DNA from 2 places in the Pelorhabdus rhamnosifermentans genome. Region 1 is predicted to be linked to the other one. Evidence: riboswitches for the same ligand, from Rfam matches in the RefSeq annotation. Region 1 holds a riboswitch; the other holds the start of a gene.

Region 1 (6,497 bases):
GGTACCGGCAATGATTCGTGTGAGAGGAATAATGGCCACCATTAAAATGATAAATGGCACGGAACGTGTGGCATTGACAATGATGGCTAAAAATTTATTTAAGGCCGGCTTTTCAAGAATATGTCCTTTACTTGTTGTTACAAGTGTGACACCAAGGGGGATACCGATGAACGTAGCAATAAGTGCAGAAATCGTTACCATATAGATCGTTTGACCTAAGGCGGTTGTAAGTAAATTAACAATTTCTTGCGACATAACCAATCACCTCAATTCTTAAATCTTTGGCTTGTAAGAAGGTAAATGCTGCTTGAATTTTGGGCTGCTCGCCTGATAGCTCTAGAACAAGTGTACCATAGGGGGTACCATTAATATGATCAATGTTACCATAGAGGATGTTCGCTTCAACATTAAACTGACGAATGAGACTTGCAATGACGGGTTCATCTGCTGAGGTACCGAAAAAGGTTAATTTAATCAGCAAATTGTTGCTTGCTGTGGCGTCTTTGGTGATGACGCGATTACCAAGGAGTTCTTCGATATTATTTTTAGCCAGCGTATTAATGAAGTCTTGTGTTGTTGCTGATTGGGGGGTTGTGAAAATATCGAGTACAGGTCCTTCTTCAACAATCCGTCCATCTTCAATTACAGCGACTTTGTTGCAAATTTCTTTAATGACTTGCATTTCATGCGTTATGAGTACAATGGTTAACTGAAATTTTTTATTAATGTCCTTGAGTAAATTCAAAATGGAATGGGTTGTCTGAGGATCAAGGGCGGATGTGGCCTCATCACACAACAATACTTTGGGATGACTGGCTAAGGCCCGGGCGATACCCACGCGCTGTTTTTGTCCACCACTGAGCTGAGCAGGATAGTGATTCTGTTTGTCAGATAGTTCCACGAGTTCCAGAAGAGGTTGGATTTCCGCTTGAATTTCGGCTTTGCTTTTGCCAGCCAGTTCTAAGGGGAAGGCCACATTGTCAAAAACTGTTCGCGACGATAGCAAATTAAAGTGCTGGAAAATCATACTGATTTTTTTACGTGCTTCTCTGAGATCTTTTTCTTTTAAGTTCGACAGTGCTTGACCGTCAACGGTAACGGTTCCTGTTGTGGGCCGTTCAAGCATATTAATGCAGCGAATGAGCGTACTTTTGCCTGCACCACTTTTGCCGATAATACCAAAAATATCTCCTTTGGCCACATGAAGATTAATATCGGTTAAGGCCGGGACAGGGCCAGATGAGCCTTGATAAGTTTTTGAGATTTGCTGTAAAGTAATCAAAGTATCTTTCCTCCTTAATAAAAATAGAAAACCTCTTCCACATACAGAGGAAGAGGTCAAGTTGAAACCTTGTTCTTCATCTGCCAGGATTTTTCTCCTGTCGGAATTGGCACCGTTCGTTTACACGATGGTTGCCGTAGCTTCATTGGGCCAGTCCCTCAGCCAACTCTTGATGAAAGGATGTGAAGTTGTTAAGAAATATGATAGCAAAGAGTAAAAATCCTGTCAAGAAAAATTTTATTCAAGTAGTTTTGTTAAATTATTAATTTTATTAATTAAAGTGGGAAAGAATGAAAGCAATAAGAAGGAAGTTGATTCCTTTATAGCGAAATGATTTAAAAAAGCGAAAGAACGGAGGGATTCTATGTCAATCAATCCAAAATTACAAGACCCTCACACCGATCAATTATTTCGGGCTGTGTTGGCTATTGAAAATTTAGAAGAATGCTATCAGTTTTTTGAAGATATTTGTACCATTAGTGAACTAAAGGCCATGGCGCAGCGCTTGGAAGTGGCCAGAATGCTTAAAAATGGTACCATTTATGATGATATTGTGACTGAGACGGGGGCGAGTACAGCCACAATCAGCCGCGTAAAACGCTGCCTTTATTATGGGGCTGATGGTTACAAGATGATTTTGCCGAGGTTGGAAACAACAAAGAAAGAGGAGAAGCCTGAATGAAAAACAACCAATTTTTGCCGCAAATAGCTTATGGAACACGTGATTTCTTGCCACAGGAAGCGAAACGAAAAAGAGTGATTGAAAATCGTTTGGCTAATCTTTTCGCTGCCTGGGATTACGATGAAGTCATTACCCCGACTTTTGAATATTTGGAAACGGTCGCAGTGGCATCTGAAAGCACGGGTTATGCACAAAATATGTTTAAATTTTTTGACCAGACCAATCGGCTCCTCGTATTGCGTCCTGAGATGACGACACCGATTGCGCGTGTGGCGTCAACTCGTCTTCATGAAGTAGACCGTCCACTTCGCTTGTCTTATTTGGCCAGTGTTTTTCGCCAAGAGGAATACCAGGCAGGCAGGCAGTGTGAATTTCATCAGGCAGGTGTCGAACTTATGGGGGTTCCCGGCCCGGCAGCTGATGCAGAAGTCATTGCTTTGGCAGTAGAAACTATGGCCGCTTGCGGGTTGAAAGATTTTCAAATTAGTTTAGGACATATGCAGTTTATTAGCGGGCTCATGGAAGAAAGTCACTTATCAGTCATTGAGCGCCAGCAAATCAAACAGCTTCTGATGGCGCGGGATTTGGTGGCGCTAAAAGAGGCTGTGGCAGCCTCGGGCCTGTCGTCTGAAGCCCAACAGGTATTATTAGAACTGCCACTGCTGCATGGTAAGGAAGAACTGCTTGTAGCGGCCCGGAAGTTTGCTCAGCATGATGTTTCGCGGCAGGCTTTGGATGATCTTGCCCAGGTTTTTGAACTATTGAAAAATTATGGCGTGGCTGATCATGTGGAATTTGATCTTGGCATGATTCGCGATTTTGATTATTATACAGGAATTGTATTTGAAGGCTATACGCCGGGACTTGGGTTTCCTGTTTGCGGTGGTGGTCGTTATGATCAATTATTGGCTTCTTTTGGTGCCGATTCTCCTGCTACAGGTTTTGCCTTAGGAATGGAACGCATATTATTGGCTTTAGAACGGCAGCATATTGAACTGCCTATTGTTGAAAAAAGTCTCTATGTAGCTTGGACGGAAAATAAAGCTCAGGAGGCGATTCAAACGGCTACTGAGCTTCGAAAAAAGGGTGCGCGCGTGGCTTTGGCTTTTTTGCCGCAAAGTCGACAAGAAGCAGCAGAATTTGTTCGTGACAAAGGGTATGAAGAACTGATTTATTGTGGAGACTAAGCGATGTTTAAACGAGTAAAACAATTTTTGCGCGCCCTAACAGCCAAAATAGACCAAGCTGACGAAGACTTTCTGAGTCACTATTTAACAACAACTGAACAGGCGTTATTTCAACAAATGACCTTGCCTGATAGGCGTCATTCTTTGAATGTTGCCTATTGTGCACAGCAACTAATGAAGCCGATGATGCACAGTAAACAGAGGTTACTGGTGCGTTCGGCTTTGCTTCATGACATAGGGCGTGCCGAAAAGAATTTAAGCACAGCCATGAAGGTCATGGCTGTGCTTTTTTCAGCGGCTTTTCCGAACTTTTCGCGTCGTTGGTCCGAAACAAAAGGAACAAAGTATATAAAATATGACCTAGCAAATTTTCGCCAGGTCTTGTTTGTTTATTATCATCATGGTGAAATGGGTGCTTGCCGTTTACAAAAATTGGGCGCGGAGCCGGAAATTATTGAACTTGTTGCCAAGCATCATGATCTTCCAGCTGCCGATGATTCACCTGAACTCGTTATTTTACGTCAGGCTGATCAAATGAATTAATAGCCTTTGTATTTATCAATCACATTGTGCATATCTGTTTTTTCTATAAAGCGTGATAGATTGTCAGCAAATAGCTTCATGGCTCGATCCATATAATAAGGCGACATGGCTGCACTATGGGGTGTAATAATGACATTGGGCATTTCCCATAAGGGGCTTGTTTTTGGCAAAGGTTCATTCATAAATACATCCAGTCCGGCTCCCTGAATTTCTTCTGCTTGTAAGGCGGCAATGAGGTCTGCTTCTACTACAACATCCCCTCGGGCGATATTGATGAAGTAGGCCGTTTTTTTCATGGCAGTAAAGTGCTGCCGTTGAATATAGTTATGTGTTTCTGGCGTGAGCGGCAAAGCGACGACAACGACATCGGAGATGGCAAGCATGTCATCTAATTCAGCTGGATTATAGAGACGGTCAATAAAAATTTCTGCTGTCACTTCTCGTTTGGTTGCTACGACATTCATGCCAAAGGCTTTGGCTTTCTTGGCAACCTCCCGGCCAATACTTCCTAAACCGATAATGGCTAAGGTTTTTTCATACAGTTCATCTGTGTAAACACGTTTCCATACTTTGGCTTGCTGATTTTTAGCACATAAGTGCAGGCCACGCGTAAAGGAAAGAAGCAAGGCAAAGACATGCTCGGATACGGGAATTCCGTGAATGCCTTTCGAATTCGTTAAGATAATATGTTGATCAATGAGCGGGGCGATATTTAAGTTTTCCACGCCGGCACTTAAGGCATGAATCCATTTTAATTGTTTGGCCTTGGCAAAGAGATTTTCAATATGAGTAGACCCCCAGGCAACGAGAATATCTGTATCAGCAATATGTTGCTCAGCTTCTTTAAGTGTACAACTGACAATTTCGCTTGCAGGATCAACTCGTAACAGCTGATCCATATGGCGTGAGGATAGCTGATTGAGGACAAGAATTTTCAAGATGAGAACCTCCCTTTCAGGCTTCAGTTTGATCTATCTCAGATACTTCTACATAACAAGGTAAAAATCCTATGGAAATCATTTAAATAACTCTGCTTTTTATTGACGATCTTAGAAAATGATGTTATCATATTATTAATCTAATGCTTTAAAGAGATAAAGGATTGGCTATTTTACTTAAGAAATTATAGGAGGATTTATGACTTCCAGTGATATGGATTATTTAACAATTGCCTTACCCAAAGGTAAACTCTTTGATCACTCTGTACGGCGCTTAGCGGCGCTTGGCTACAGTGCTAAGGGACTTAGCGAAGATTCCCGAAAATTAGTGATTGCTAATGAAGAAAAAAAATTACGATTTATTATTACGAAGACAGCTGATTTGCCAACTTATGTAGAATACGGAGCGGCGGATATTGGTATTATCGGTAAAGATGTACTACTTGAAGAAAATCGCGATGTTTATGAACTGCTTGACTTAAAATTTGGCTTGTGCCGGTTAATGGCGGCTGTGCCTGAGCAATTTTTAAAGCCCAAGCTGAGTGATTATGCTCATATGCGTGTGGCAACCAAGTATCCTCATGTAGCGGAACGTTTTTTTCATGATATGGGGATTCAAATGGAATTTATTAAACTCAATGGCTCTATCGAACTGGCACCTATGGTTGGTCTTGCTGAGCTTATTGTGGATATTGTTGAAACAGGTCGTACGCTCAAAGAAAACAGGTTGATTGAGGTGGCGCAAATTGCTCCGGCTACAGCTCGGTTTATTGCTAATCGCGTGAGTTTTAAAATGAAATTTAATCGCATTCATCAATTAGTCGAAGATTTGAAGGTCTTGACAGAAAGTGAGGAATTGAAATGCTCAAAATAACGGATGTCAAGCAGTTTAGTGATGAAGAATTAAAACAGCTCATGACGAAGCCAAGTTTTGATCAGGTTGTACTTGGCGAAAAGGCTCAGGCAAGTATTCGGCGAAATTTTGGTCGTGATTTAACGGCGCTGCAGGTTGTGGATCAAATTGTTACGGCTGTCCGGCGTGATGGTGATGGCGCCCTGTTTCATTATACGCAGCTCATTGATGGAGTGACCATTACGAAAGAAACTTTTGAAGTATCTTCTGATGAGATGGACGAGGCTTTAGATAAGGCTGATAAAGCGGTTCTTGCTTCTATTGACAAGGCTGTACAAAATGTACGCGCTTTTCATGCTGAACAGCTGCCAAAGTCATGGATTACTTATCGTGAGCAAGGCAGTATATTAGGACAAAATGTTCGGCCTCTCGACTGTGTGGGTATCTATGTACCCGGTGGGACGGCATCTTATCCTTCCTCAGTCATTATGAATGCCGTGCCGGCTTCGGTGGCGGGTGTGAAGGAAATCATTATGACTGTGCCGCCAACAAAAGATGGCAAGGTTAATCCTTATGTTTTAGCAGCAGCCAAGGCAGCGGGTGTCAGCCGGATTTTCAAAATAGGTGGTGCTCAGGCGATTGCTGGTTTGGCTTTTGGAACAAAGTTACTGCCACGGGTGGATAAAATTACCGGTCCTGGCAACATTTTTGTTACGTTAGCTAAAAAAGCCGTTTATGGGTACTGTGATATTGATATGCTGGCAGGTCCGAGTGAGATACTTATTATTGCTGATCAAACAGCGAAGCCTGCCTATGTTGCTGCCGATTTACTTAGTCAGGCTGAACATGATCCTTTGGCTTCTAGTATTTTAATCACCGATTCGAGAAAATTAGCTGAAGACGTTTGTAAGGAAGTGACTATGCAATTAAGTAAGCTTTCCAGGCAAGAAATTGCACAAGCCGCGCTACAGAAAAACGGTAAAATCATTCTTGTCGGCCAATTGAAGGACGC
Region 2 (6,497 bases), on a different contig from region 1:
AATTCCGGATAATTCACCCAAGAAACCTTTGGATGATTATTTAAGAATTCAGCTATTTTCCGTGTATTCTCCACATGTCTTTCAATTCGTAAAGAAAGCGTTTCCAGTCCTTGAATCAATAAAAATGCATTAAACGGACTCAGCGTAGCCCCCATGTTACGGAGCAGTTGAACTCGGGCTTTTAAGATATAGGCGGGCTTACCTAAATCCTGTGCATACCTTAGTCCGCCGTAACTCTTATCTGGCGTTGTAAAATCAGGAAATTTTCCGCTTGCAATCCAATCAAAATTGCCTGAATCAACAATAATGCCACCTAAAGTAGAACCATGTCCACCAATAAATTTCGTTGCCGAATGAACAACAATATCGGCACCATATTCAATCGGTCTTACAAGGTAGGGCGTGCCAAAAGTATTATCAATAATAAAAGGAATTTTATTTTCATGGGCAATGTTCGCAACAGCCTCAATATCAAGCACATTGATACGCGGATTGCCAATCGTTTCGGCATAAACGGCCTTAGTTTTCTCCGTAATGGCCTTTCTAAAGTTTTCAGGATCATCAGGATTCACTAGCACAACATGAATGCCGATTTTCTGTAAGGTTACGGTAAACAATTCATAAGTGCCGCCATATAACGTACTTGCTGCAACAATTTCATCACCAGCATTGGCAACATTCAAAATGGCATACAAAATAGCAGATAAGCCAGAAGCTGTGGCAAGTGCACCGACGCCGCCCTCTAATTCGGCCACTCTTTTTTCTAACACATCCGTCGTTGGGTTCATAATGCGTGTATAAACGTTGCCACTCTCTTTTAACTGAAAGAGATTTGCAGCGTGCTCAGCATCATTAAATACATAAGATGTTGTCTGATAAATCGGAACAGCTCTTGATCCTGTTGTTGGATCAGGTACCTGACCGGCATGAACTTGTAATGTTTCAAAACTTAATTTTTTTTCACTCATTTTACTCTCTCCCTTTCAATTGTTAGCCAATTTCATTTAAATTGTATGGTGTTTCCTGATATACGTAATAATTAAGCCAGTTTGAAAATAATAGGTTCGCATGCCCCCTCCACTTTACAATCGGTTGTTTTGCAGGATCATCCCCAGGATAATAATTTTGCGGAACATGTATATGAAGTCCGTTAGATACATCTCTGTCATACTCTCTTTTTAATGTCAGAGGATCATATTCGGAATGTCCTGTCACAAAAATTTGGCGGCCACCTTTTGTTGCCACTAAATAAGCGCCTGCTTCACTCGACTCAGACAAAATTTCTAGTTCAGAAACTTTTTCAATATCCTCCCTTTTAACTTCTGTATGTCTCGAATGAGGAACAAAGAAAACATCATCAAATCCCCGCATCAACCGTACATTTTTTTTGTTGATTGTATGAGGAAAAACGCCAAATATTTTTTCTGGCAGCAAATACTTCGGAATACCAAAATGATAGTATAGCCCGGCCTGAGCTGCCCAACAGATATGTAAAGTCGAATAGACATGCAGTCGACTCCACTCCATAATCTGGATCAGTTCTGGCCAATAATCGACATCAGAAAAATTCATCTGTTCAACAGGTGCACCCGTAATAATCATGCCATCGAATTTTTTGTCTTGAATGTCTTCGAATAGCTCATAATATTTGACTAAATGTGCCTTCGGTGTATTACGGGAAGAATGTGATTTTGGATAAAGCAATGTAATGTCGATTTGTAAAGGCGAATTACTTAAGAGCCTTAGTATTTGCGTTTCAGTCGTAATTTTGTCAGGCATCAGGTTTAAAATAATAATATTCAGTGGCCGAATATCCTGATGAAAAGCCCGCTCCTCATTAATAACAAAAATGTTTTCATTGTTCAAAACTTCAGTTGACGGAAGATCATTTGGTATGTTTATTGGCATATGCTCCAACCCCTTCTTAAAAAGAATAGCCTCTTTCAATTGAAAGAGGCTATTCTATGAACTACTACCCTCTCTCATCTTTCAATGCGAACATCGCAGGAATTGGCACCGTGATATTTAAATAAATACCGGTTGCCGGGTTTCATCGGGCCAGTCCCTCCACCACTCTAGATAAGAAATCAAGACTATTCAATTGTAAAAGAAAAGGCCAAGCATAGGATCCCATCCTCATGCTTAGCCTTCAATTTTTTTGATCAGCTAAGTCAGTAACTTTTTGCTTTTTTATCATCTTACACCATTACAATCTTTCCGTCAAGAAAATTTTCTGGTTTTTTCGAAAGGCCAATACTGTGACCTGATTCCAATTGTTCCTTACTGCCTGATTCAAAACCGGCGCAATGCTTGACACATTAAACTGGGGACCAAATTCATGATTAATCATTGTCTCTTATATGCCATCACCATTAAGACCCACAAGTGAAGGAAATCGTTGTTTTTCCGTGCGATCAATTTGGACGATTTTCCCATCTTTAATGACAATAACCACTTGACCAAACTCTAAGGCTTGACAAGCCTCCAGAATACCCGCCCTCGCAGCCGCATAATTGCAACCTCTGCGGATATTTTTTTCCGGCTTGGCCAGTGTTTCCAAATCGCACGGACGGATCTTTTCATTTCGCTCAATTTGAATCAAACGAAAATTCTGCGTCATTAACGTAATATTGCCATGACCAATATCTTTTACAATAGCCATAATCTGCTCCAATGCCTCCGACGTAATTGAATGCTTTTTTGCCAACATTTCCATTCCCCTCTCGATCATTTTAAAAAAACAGAGGTAAAAAAAATAACCCTTTTATAAGAAAAAGGGTTAGTAAGAACCACCTTCTCTCATCTTCCAGGAATCATCCTGTTGGAATTAGCACCTTGCGCAAGCGCCGGTTGCCGGGTGTCATCGGGCCAGTCCCTCGACCACTCTTTATAAGAGTCTTACTATAAAAGTTGACTAAACTGGATAAACGATTTTCTCTGGACTATTTGAGTGCGGCATTCATGCTGCCTGTATAATAACCAGTTAAATCTAAGGTAACAAAAGTAAAACCAAGGTTTTTGAGCTGTTCAACAACCTTTTGTCGCACTTCAATCTGACTGAATTGGTGAATCTGATTGGCATCTACTTCAATCCGCGCCAAATTGCCATGATGTCTGACCCTGACTTGACCGGGACAAATCCTTTTGATAAATTCCTCAGCCTGCTCAATTTGACTCAGTCGTTCTGCCGTTATTTTTTCTCCGTAAGCTACGCGGGATGATAAACAAGCGGCACTCGGTTTATCCCACGTCGGAAGTCCCCATTCTTTCGACAACTGACGAATTTCGTTTTTTGTTAATCCCGCTTCAAGAAGTGGTGAAGCCACTTTGTTAAGTTCTTCAACAGCTTTCATTCCTGGCCGAAAATCCTCGGCATCATCAGCATTGGATCCTTCAAGTACCCAGTCATAACCCGTGTTGTTCGCCCATCTAGCAATTTCACTAAAACGAGTCTTTTTACAAAAATAACAGCGCTGTGCATTATTTACAACAAAATTTTCATCACCGAGTTCATTAATAGCTAAAAGAACATGACGAATTCCTATTCGTTTGGCAAACTTCACTGTTTCTTGCTTTTCACTTTCAGGCAATGTAGGCGAATAGGCTGTCACAGCGACGGCTTTCTCACCTAAAATCTTGGCTGCAGCCGCAGCTAAGAACGTACTGTCCACACCGCCGGAAAAACCAATTACCACACTTTCAAAGTTTTGCAGTAATTCATTAAGCCTTATGAGTTTCTGCTGCACAATCTCCATATAAATTCTCCTTTAAATAACAAAAAAGACTAACTACATCCCTTGATAGAGACATAATTAGCCTTCAGTTTTTCTGATCAGCTACTAACAATATAAACATTTGTTATAAATTTAGCACAATCCATAGGCTTTTGTCAATTCCAATATTTAGCCTTTGACCATTTATTTTCATATGTTCCATACACCACTGATGCACAATTTTCCCTTTAGCAGGAGTATAATGACTTTTCATCGTATTTATTTAGTATATTTTTTATTTTAAGGAGGAACACCATGCAATCTTTTCACAAACATCTCATCACAGCGATAGCCGTTTTAGCCATCTTTTCAGTTGGCTTTTTTGCTGGCTGCAGCCAAAAACCGCTGACATCAGCCCAGACAAAAACAGCCCAACAAACTCCCCCTTCCATGCCTGAGCAAGTCAAAGGCGTACATAACGTCTCTGCTACAGGAACCATTGATGTTGCCTTTTCACCGCACGGCGGCATTACGGCGATGATCGTAGACGAAATTTCTAAGGCCAAGCACAGTATCCAAATTCAAGCTTATAGCTTTACATCACAGCCCATTATGAACGCCCTGATGGATGCAAAAAAACGCGGCGTCGATGTACGCATTATTATCGATAAAAGCAATATTGAAGGAACAGACTCCCGCGGCCAGCATGAAAAAGAATTACTGAACTCTCTCGTGGATAGCGGCATTACCATGAAAGTGGATTCAGAATTTCAGATTGCTCACAGCAAAGTCATGATTATCGATAGCCAAGATGTCATTACAGGATCATTTAACTTTACGGCCAGTGCCGAAAATAATAATGCTGAAAACTGCTTAATTCTTCATAGCAACAAAGCCCTTGCTGCCGAATATATAAAAAATTGGCAATGGCGCTGGGATGCAACGACTACTTATAGTAAATAATCAGCAGCTTCTACAAAAAAGCAGTCATATCATACTTTTTTTCTTAACAGGACAGTCTTGGCTGTCCTGTTTTTATTTTACCTTCTGTTGGGCAACAACCATATCCTCTGGCGTATTTAAATTAAAAAACAGCTGCTTTACATCACCCAATTTGATTAGTTTATCACCTGAAATTTTACATACTCTAACCCTTTGATATAGCTGAACGACTTGTCTGATATTGGAACGCAAACAATCTTCAATGGGCTCAATGCAACGCCGGGAATAGATGGCACACAAGGGTTCCCATTTTCCATTGACCTCAGGAACGACAGGGATAAACCATCATATTCAGCAACCAAATTCACTTTGCCTTCTTTCGGTTCCGTTAATCTCAGTCCTTGTCCGCTTACTGCCTGAGCCAACCGCAGACCCGCCTCATTTTCATGAATTCGTCCGGCTTCCACTTTCCAGACATAAAGATGCTCTTTCCCTAATTTCAATAGCTCCGGAATATCATCTGGCGTAATAATGTGGCCCTTTTTAAAAGCTCTCCCCTTATATTCCCCCGGTATAATCTTGGTAATATCATGACATAGGACATGGCCTACAGCCTCTTCAACCTTGACAATATCCATATTAAACTCAGCCCTTCCCAACTATTCCTTCTAAGTACTAACGGACCACTTCGATCAGATCTCCTGCTTTAATCCAACCATTTGTGAGAATTTTCGCAAAAATTCCTTCGCGAGGCATAATACAGTCACCTGTTTTTTGGCGTATGGCACAACCTGCATGACACTCTTTGCCAATCTGAGTCACTTCCATCAACACATTGCCAACCTTGAGTTTCGTGCCAACAGGTAATTCAAATAACGTAATGCCTTCCGTAGTCAAATTTTCGGCAAAACTACCGGACTCTAATTTTTCCAATCCTAATTGCTCCATTTTATGAATACTTTCATTGCCCAATAAGCTAACTTGCCTGTGCCACTTTCCAGCATGTGCATCACTCTCAAGACCGCAATCAATTGAAAAATATCCCTTAGCAATAGGATGTTTGGGCACACCCTTTTCTTCGCTGATATTCACGGCTATTACCTTCGCCATTATTTTTTCACTCCTCCCGATTCTTGTCTCTCATGACATGACCGCTTTTTCCGCCCGCTTTTTCTAATAGTTGAATGTCTGTAATACTCATCCAACGGTCTACGGCTTTACTCATATCATAAATGGTCAGTGCGGCAATACTCACCCCACTCATGGCTTCCATTTCCACACCCGTCTTCCCCGTTGTTTTCACTTGACACCGAATAACAATCCATGACTTTTCTTCGTCAATATCAAAGGTAATATCTACAGACGTCAACATGAGAGGGTGGCACATGGGAATCAGTGTTGATGTCTGCTTGGCGCCCATAATGCCGGCAACTTGAGCAACTCCCAGAACATCACCTTTTTTTATACCGCCACTCTTAATAGCCATTAAAGTCGTTTGCTTCATATGCACAATTGCCTGGGCAATCGCGATACGCACGGTATCCCCTTTCTCACTGACATCCACCATCCGAGCATGGCCTGCTTCATTAAAATGGGTAAATTCCATCATTATCCTCCGATCTGATACATCTTCCGCTTATTATCCATTCCCCAACCTTCAGACAAATGATGACGTTGCGGCTTTTCAAAAATGGCCTGTTTGAATAATTCAGCTAATTTTTCCTCACTAGACGGACTGTTAAAAGCTCCTTTTAGATCAATTTCATGGTTGCTAAACAAACATCCCCGCAATTTTCCATCGGCAGTCAGGCGAATGCGATTACATTCCGCACAAAAATAATG

What was found. Region 1 has a riboswitch for S-adenosylmethionine ahead of Ga0466249_RS18205 (methionine ABC transporter ATP-binding protein). Riboswitches for the same ligand answer to the same signal wherever they lie in the genome.
Region 2: linked by a shared signal. The riboswitch ahead of Ga0466249_RS10615 (YezD family protein) and the one ahead of Ga0466249_RS18205 (methionine ABC transporter ATP-binding protein) in region 1 are both predicted to bind S-adenosylmethionine.

Annotation. Positions count from the first base shown of each region.
Region 1 covers NZ_JAHGVE010000018.1:28,155-34,651, forward strand. The annotation lists gene Ga0466249_RS18200 (methionine ABC transporter permease) at 1-255, opposite strand, end outside; gene Ga0466249_RS18205 (methionine ABC transporter ATP-binding protein) at 236-1,282, opposite strand; SAM riboswitch class I at 1,356-1,461, opposite strand; gene Ga0466249_RS18210 (YerC/YecD family TrpR-related protein) at 1,647-1,964, shown strand; gene hisZ (ATP phosphoribosyltransferase regulatory subunit) at 1,961-3,151, shown strand; gene Ga0466249_RS18220 (HDIG domain-containing metalloprotein) at 3,155-3,694, shown strand; gene Ga0466249_RS18225 (D-2-hydroxyacid dehydrogenase) at 3,691-4,632, opposite strand; gene hisG (ATP phosphoribosyltransferase) at 4,832-5,506, shown strand; gene hisD (histidinol dehydrogenase) at 5,494-6,497, shown strand, end outside.
Region 2 covers NZ_JAHGVE010000007.1:183,004-189,500, reverse strand. The annotation lists gene Ga0466249_RS10625 (homocysteine synthase) at 1-968, opposite strand, end outside; gene metA (homoserine O-acetyltransferase MetA) at 991-1,908, opposite strand; SAM riboswitch class I at 1,980-2,086, opposite strand; gene Ga0466249_RS10615 (YezD family protein) at 2,357-2,710, opposite strand; SAM riboswitch class I at 2,797-2,896, opposite strand; gene larE (ATP-dependent sacrificial sulfur transferase LarE) at 2,943-3,755, opposite strand; gene Ga0466249_RS10605 (phospholipase D family nuclease) at 4,029-4,676, shown strand; gene Ga0466249_RS10600 (DUF8806 domain-containing protein) at 4,832-5,293, opposite strand; gene Ga0466249_RS10595 (MOSC domain-containing protein) at 5,331-5,765, opposite strand; gene moaC (cyclic pyranopterin monophosphate synthase MoaC) at 5,773-6,264, opposite strand; gene moaA (GTP 3',8-cyclase MoaA) at 6,264-6,497, opposite strand, start outside.